2 regions of the Aliiglaciecola sp. NS0011-25 genome follow, and region 1 is predicted to be linked to the other one. Evidence: predicted binding sites of a transcription regulator. Region 1 holds the regulator's gene; the other holds the start of a gene.
What was found. The regulator FNR, encoded in region 1, switches genes on or off when oxygen is low (the NO sensors DNR and NnrR bind a similar motif). The targets are predictions, from matches to a motif close to TTGATCTAGATCAA.

Region 1 (3,428 bases):
ACAGAGACTCGACCTTACTCATCTTATTCCTAGAAAAACATTGCTATCAGCGCGGATTATACCTGTCCTCATAAAGGACATAAACACCCTAAATTTAAATGTTTGCAGTCATTTTCTAAGAATCACAAGGTTATGTAAGGTTAATGTTTAAGAGGACACTCAAAGCCTTCTGGTTTAATTGCTAAAACGTCACAATTGAGTGAATCTATTGTATGTTCAGCCGTGTTACCGATAAGGGCGGCTGTAATACCGGTGCGACCTACAGTACCGATAACCACTAACTCTGCGTCGATAGCTTTTGCCACTGAAGGAATGACATCCTCAGGCAAACCTTCACTAAGATGCTGATTTTCTTGTGGGATATTGAATTCTTGAGCGTGCTCAAGCATACATTTGGCGTGGTGTTGTTTAACTGACTCTGTATAGCCAACCGGATCGAACTCTGGTATTTCGATGGCAATATTAACCGGTGTACCTGGGTAAGAATTAACCAAGTTTACATGTCCTTCCAGTAAATCAGCCATCAATCCAGCGGTTTTAGTGATTAACTTGTTTAAGCTATGATGTTCTTCATCTTCACTGCCCACATCTACCGCAGCTAAAATATTGCCATTAATAGGCCAATCATGTTCTTTGACAAGTAAAACTGGAACCGGTGATTTACGTAGGATATGCCAATCAGTAGGGGTGAATATCACTGACTTTAGGGTGTCATGCTCGTGGGTTCCTTTGACGATTAAATCATAGCTGTGATCAATCACTTCGAACAATACACTTTCATATGGCCGATTATGCCAGACCACTTTTATATCTACTGAAATAGATGAGTTAGCCGCTAGGGGTTCAACTATATTGGCAAGCCAATCGGTTTTGTCATCCACCACAGCTTGGCGCATCGTTTCTCTTTCATCCACGGTGAGCATAGTGGTCATTTCATAAGAGAAATCATATATGGACAGAAACGCAGTAATACTGGCGCCGGTCTTTTCTGCCAATAAAAGCGCTCTTTTAAACGCTTTTTGATCTTCTGTAGTTGGGTCTACAACAGCTAGTATTTTGTTAAATACGGACATAAATTAATTCCCTTCAAACGTTTACACTACGTATATTAAGTGTATGGCTACTTTAGCTAGTTTGCCAATTAACAGACTAATTGTTTTGACCTGAATCAATTTAAATTAAAAGACTTAACCGCAGGCTTGTTTATTTAAAACGTGTTCACCAAGTTTTTCTCTAAGTACCGCCAAATTGAGAATTTGTATAAATTTCCCATCAACTTTGATGATATTTTCTTTTTGAAAACGGGTGAGTAAACGACTCACGGTTTCAACAGTTAAACCAAGGTGATTACCAATTTCGTTTCGGGTCATGGTTAAATTAAATTCTAATTCAGAAAAACCGCGGGAGCGAAAACGATCTGATAGATTAATTAGGAAGTGGGCAAGACGTTCTTCTGCTGTGCGCTTGTTTAATAACATCATGAGACTGTGATCTTGGTTTATTTCTGTGCTCATAATTTTAAGCATTTCTTTGCGCAGTGTAGGAAGTTGTGCGCTCATAATATCTAACTTGTCGTAAGGTAACTCACAAACCATGGAGGTTTCCATCGCTTGATTATAACTTTGATATTTTTCAGAAAATAGTCCATCAAAGCCGACAATATCACCGGGAAAATGAAACCCTGTAATTTGTTGTTCGCCATCGGGAGAGGTTATGTAAGATTTAAATGAGCCCGTTCTTACTGCAAACAGCGACGTAAATTTTTGCCCAGGAATAGTTAATTGATCATTTTTATGCAAAGGGCGCTTGCGTTCTATGATTTCGTCCAAACTCTCCATTTCAGTCTGATTCAGAGCCACCGGTATACATAGGTGATTAAAACTGCAGTTTTGGCAGCGAATACTGAACTTGTTCGGATCTGACATTAGTTAATTCCAATTAATTCATTAGTTACCAATTATGAATCCCTTGGTAACATAAAATCAAGCCAAATAAGCATAATAAGACTGCAACGCTTCGTTTTACCACTGGTTGGGTCAACCATCCTCTTATTTGGCTGGCGCTGGCTCCCATTGCTAACATGATGGGCAAAGTGCCCAAGCCAAAGCAAAACATGGTGATAGCACCTTGTACCACACTGCCGGTGGAAACACTCCATGTTAACGTCGAATAAACCAATCCACAGGGCAACCAGCCCCAGATTAGGCCATAGGGTACAGCATAGATTGGGTGTTTAAAGGGAATGAAACGCTTTGATATGGGACTAATTTTACGCCAAAAAATAGCGCCAACTTTTTCTACTTTAACCAGTAGTTTTGACCACTGTCCCACATATAATCCAAGCAGAACCATAAATACTCCGCCAAAAAGGGTCAGTGCTTGAGGATTGATAAAGGATTTTGTGGTGACGATCTGACCCAACAGCCCAGCGATTGCGCCAGCGAAACTATAAGATAAAATGCGGCCTGAATTATAGGCAATTAAATACGGCCATTGTGACTTATTCTTTGGTAATGCAAAGGTAAATGAGGTCACAATTCCACCGCACATCCCAGCGCAATGCACACTTCCAGCAAGTCCGATTAATATTGCAGAAAACCAGCTTAAGTCGTTCATTTGTCGTTAGTTTTTGGCTTTTTTACTTGTACTTTTTTATCCACGTCATCATCGAATAGAATGTTGTATCCTTGACGCTCTAAATCTTCAAACTGATTGGATTTGACCGCCCAAAAAAAGATCCCTATGGCTAACAGTACTAGCACAATAGCGATGGGGATTAGCACATAAATGATACTCACTTTAATTTCCTATTAGCGCTGGTTAACGTAGTAAACGAATAGAGTTTGCGACCACAATAATTGAACTTAACGACATGCCAATTACGGCCATCCACGGGCTTAAATATCCGGCTACTGCTAGGGGAAGAATTAACGCGTTATAGCCAATGGCCCAAACCATGTTCTGTTTGATTTTGGTACGCACTTTAATCGCCATACTAACAGCAAACTTAACATTACTTAATTTTGAATTTAATAAAATGATATCGGCAGAACGTTTCGCCATGTCACTGGCGTCACCTACCGCAATTGATACATCAGCAGCGGCCAAAACTGGGGCGTCATTGATGCCATCACCAATCATCAAAACTTTGTGTCCTTTGGCTTGTAAGTTTTGAATGTATGTCAGTTTTTGTATTGGCGTTTGTCTAAAATAAACGTTTGGGATACCTAAAGAATCAGCGACCAAAGACGCGTTTATTTCTGAGTCACCACTTAACATCACCAATTGTTTGCTGCGTAAGTCATCGACGAGTTGTTTTGCGTCTTTTTTAACTACATCTTTTACGCTAAATGCAGCAATTAACTGATTGCCCAATTGCAGATAAACTCGAGAGTCATCCTCAGTGGGTCGTAAACCATCACTGTTAT
Region 2 (3,428 bases), on a different contig from region 1:
GGAAAGATTGCTTTCACATGCGCGCTTTTTTTATCGTTAGGAAAATCTACAAGTTCGTCTCCAGCTAACACGATGCGTCTCATGTGGGGAGACAAATCAATCACCGATTTCACTGTTGTCATACGCATTCTTGGACCCATGGTTTGCTCCTTTATAAATTGATAATTAAATAGATGATTCAGCTAAAAAGCGCTGAAGTTTAGGACGAATCACAAATACCATTAAGCAAGCAAAAGCTAGCCCTACTGGCAGTGCGTATAAGAAGCTTGTGATGATTAGGCTGCTGTACTGAGCGAAAGTCACATAATCATGATTGAGCAATGTTGTGATAACCGCCATTAATGACTCCATTGTGATGGCCATCAAAATCCCGTGTAACAGCTTTTTTTGTATATTCGTAAGAGCTGAAAAAAACTGCTCCACCAATTTGTTCATTGCTAAAAAAATAACGCCACCGGCAGGTAGCATCACTGCAATGGCAAACATAAATGAATTAATCCATGTGACTAAAAAATTTTGTGTTGGCTGTAAATTTGCGTATGTCATAATAGCGGTAATTGAAGCAACTAAAGTGCTGACAATAGTTAAAATCACCAATACATTTTTTAACTTAATTTGCATTTCTATACCTAATAAAATAAAGTTGATAAAGTCTACTATATTGATTTTGGTTGATATTGTCAACTATGTTGTTGGCAATGACATTCAGGTGGAAAACTAATGGAATTAAATGAAGCGCTTTTTAGCCTTTTACATACTGTGCGCAATACTATTATTGAGCAGGTTAAACAATTAGATTCAGACTTATCCCCCATGCATTTGAAGTCATTAAAGGTGATTTCAAAGATTGATGACTGCACGGGACAAAAGTTGGCCACCTTTATGGTCCGCGATAAAGCACAGATAAATCGTTTGATTAAAGAACTAGTGAATCAGGAATTGGTGATCAAAAGCTGTAATGAAAATGATGGTCGTAGTCAAATTTTATCGTTATCTAGCCGCGGTAAAAAATTCATCGACAAATTTAATAAAATCGAAAAACAAGTGTTTGACACTATGCTCAAAGATATTGAACCTGACGAAGTAGCGAACTTTATTGAGCTGGCTAAAAAGTTTAAAAGTAACTTAAAATAAATGAAGTTAAGCCAAGTCCGCATAGAACAAGACGCAGGAATGCAAAGATAATTGTCAGAATGCAAAAGGCCAGCAAATTTGAAGTGACCCCATTAAGTTGGACTCATTTCTAAGCGGCAATCAAGGCCTGATTTCGATATTGTATCGGACTAAGGCCTTTCAAATTAGCAAAGGTGTCGTTAGATTAACTTTTCAAACGACGACGGCTTGCACCTATACCTGCAAATCTATTTGAGTGTTAGGCAAATGCTCGTCAGTGCGGCATTGTTCGAAGCTGAAGTGCTATTCGGTTACTTAATATAATAATGGATACCATGCCTCCCTAAACCAGCTTCCTTGTTATTAACAAGATTGCCAAACGAATAAAGCAAAGTGATGGTAATCATTTATCAGATTATACATTTATTGTTACCTGCGAACTCGCAGGTAACAATGGCTAGAATGTAAATTCGCGCTTATTTGATGGATTTTGCGATTCTTACTAAAGAAACATCGCAATCGGCATAGTTAGCGACGCCATTAGCGGTAGAACCGATTAATGCTTGAATGCCTTTTTTAGAATGAGTTCCTAGCATAATCAAGTCTGCTTTTCTTTTGATGGCTTCATTGCATATCAATTCATAAGGTTTACCTACCTTAATAATGCGATTCTTTTTAGGAATATTGAAGTCTGCACATAATTCTTCAATTTTTGGCGATATTTTGTCCTTCAATTCTTTCTGGTAATCCTTGGGCAATAACTTGTAGGGTAATACATGCATAACAATTAATTTGCTGCCGTAAAGACCTGCCATCTCAGCTGCTTTGGCTAATACGAGTTTTCCTTCTGTGGATGCTTCGATAGCACATAGGATAGTTTTATACATAATTGCTCCTTATTTGTTATCAATGTGAAGTCTTTCTAGTTCCTTATATTACTCACAATATAACTGTAAATATATGATGTAAATCAATATTAGCTAGTATTTGGGGCAGTGCTTAGAATACAACTAAAATTCGTTCAACGATAAATACCCATTGCTGGAGAAGAGAGCCATAACGCTTCTCATCTACAGCGGACTGTACGAGGCTAATATGAATGCTGTGATTGTTCCAAATCTGGATTAAATATTAGGGTGGGTTATTTATTTGACCAAATATGGGAGAAAAGCCCTATTCAATCCATTTAATTCTACCTTAGAGTAAATAGATCAGTATAAAACAATAACAAATCTCCCATTGACGGTTGACATATAGACGTCTATACGGCAAATTGAACCCCATGAAAACAATAATAAGCACCATCGGCATGATTATGATTACCACCTCAAATGAGTTGGTCGCTGGCTAGTGCGTAAAGAAATTTAAAAAAGCCCGCGACTCAAGCGGGCTTTTTGTTATTTACAGCAAAATTATATGCCACATTCACATGGTTGAAGTGCGAAATTAAAATGCGAATCTAAAGCAGCGGAACAGAAGTAAACAGGAGCAATAAATGAAGGTGTTGAAATTTGGTGGCTCTTCAATGGCTGACGCTAAACGGTATTTGTCAGTTAAAGACATCAGCTTAGCGAGCCATGAAGAAAACGGTGCAGCAGTGGTTCTATCAGCTCCCAAAGGGGTGACAAATGCATTGTCGTTGTTGTGTGAACAAGCAAGTGCGGGAAGCGACTTTGGCGAATTGTATGCCAAATTAGAAATGACATTAAATGGTATTGCCAGCGATTTAGCAGCCCAATTGCCTGCTTTTCGTAAAGCTCGTTTGAGCGGCTTTATTGACACGATTTTAGTCGAGTTGAAACAGCATTTAGATGGCATTCAGTTATTGCGTTGTGCTCCAGACCAAATTACCGCCAAAATTTTAAGTATGGGCGAATATGTGAGTGTGAATATTTTCAGTGAAATATTGAACTCCCTTGGCCAGAAAAACCACATTATTGATCCTGTAGATTACATTGTTGCCGAAGGTGAATATTTAGATAGTATCGCCGATGTTGCAGTGAGCAAAGCGCGCTTCTCGGATTTTGTTTACGATAAATCTGAAATCTTGATTATGCCAGGTTTTGTAGCGGTAAACGCCGAAGGCGAGAAAGTGACACTTGGACGCAATGGTTCAGACTATTCCGCCGCCATTCTTGCGGCCTGCTTAGACGCGGAATGTTGTGAAATATGGACCGATGTTGATGGGGTTTACAATGCGGATCCTAATCAAGTAGATGGTGCCGTGTTACTAGACAAACTAACCTATCAAGAAGCCATGGAATTGTCTTACTTTGGCGCAAAAGTTTTGCATCCAAAAACCATTGGTCCTATTG

Region 2: ABWV72_RS03570 (universal stress protein) is a predicted target of FNR. The motif match lies at 2,074-2,087, and genes of this name have one in related genera.

Annotation. Positions count from the first base shown of each region.
Region 1 is NZ_BAABWR010000019.1:14,903-18,330, reverse strand. Features, by position in the region: gene ttcA (tRNA 2-thiocytidine(32) synthetase TtcA) at 1-4, opposite strand, end outside; gene uspE (universal stress protein UspE) at 141-1,073, opposite strand; gene fnr (fumarate/nitrate reduction transcriptional regulator Fnr) at 1,188-1,925, opposite strand; gene ABWV72_RS15970 (sulfite exporter TauE/SafE family protein) at 1,951-2,616, opposite strand; gene ccoS (cbb3-type cytochrome oxidase assembly protein CcoS) at 2,613-2,798, opposite strand; gene ABWV72_RS15960 (heavy metal translocating P-type ATPase) at 2,821-3,428, opposite strand, start outside.
Region 2 is NZ_BAABWR010000003.1:102,539-105,966, reverse strand. Features, by position in the region: gene ABWV72_RS03585 (siderophore-interacting protein) at 1-140, opposite strand, end outside; gene ABWV72_RS03580 (DUF2798 domain-containing protein) at 166-621, opposite strand; gene ABWV72_RS03575 (MarR family winged helix-turn-helix transcriptional regulator) at 721-1,134, shown strand; gene ABWV72_RS03570 (universal stress protein) at 1,590-2,000, opposite strand; gene thrA (bifunctional aspartate kinase/homoserine dehydrogenase I) at 2,609-3,428, shown strand, end outside.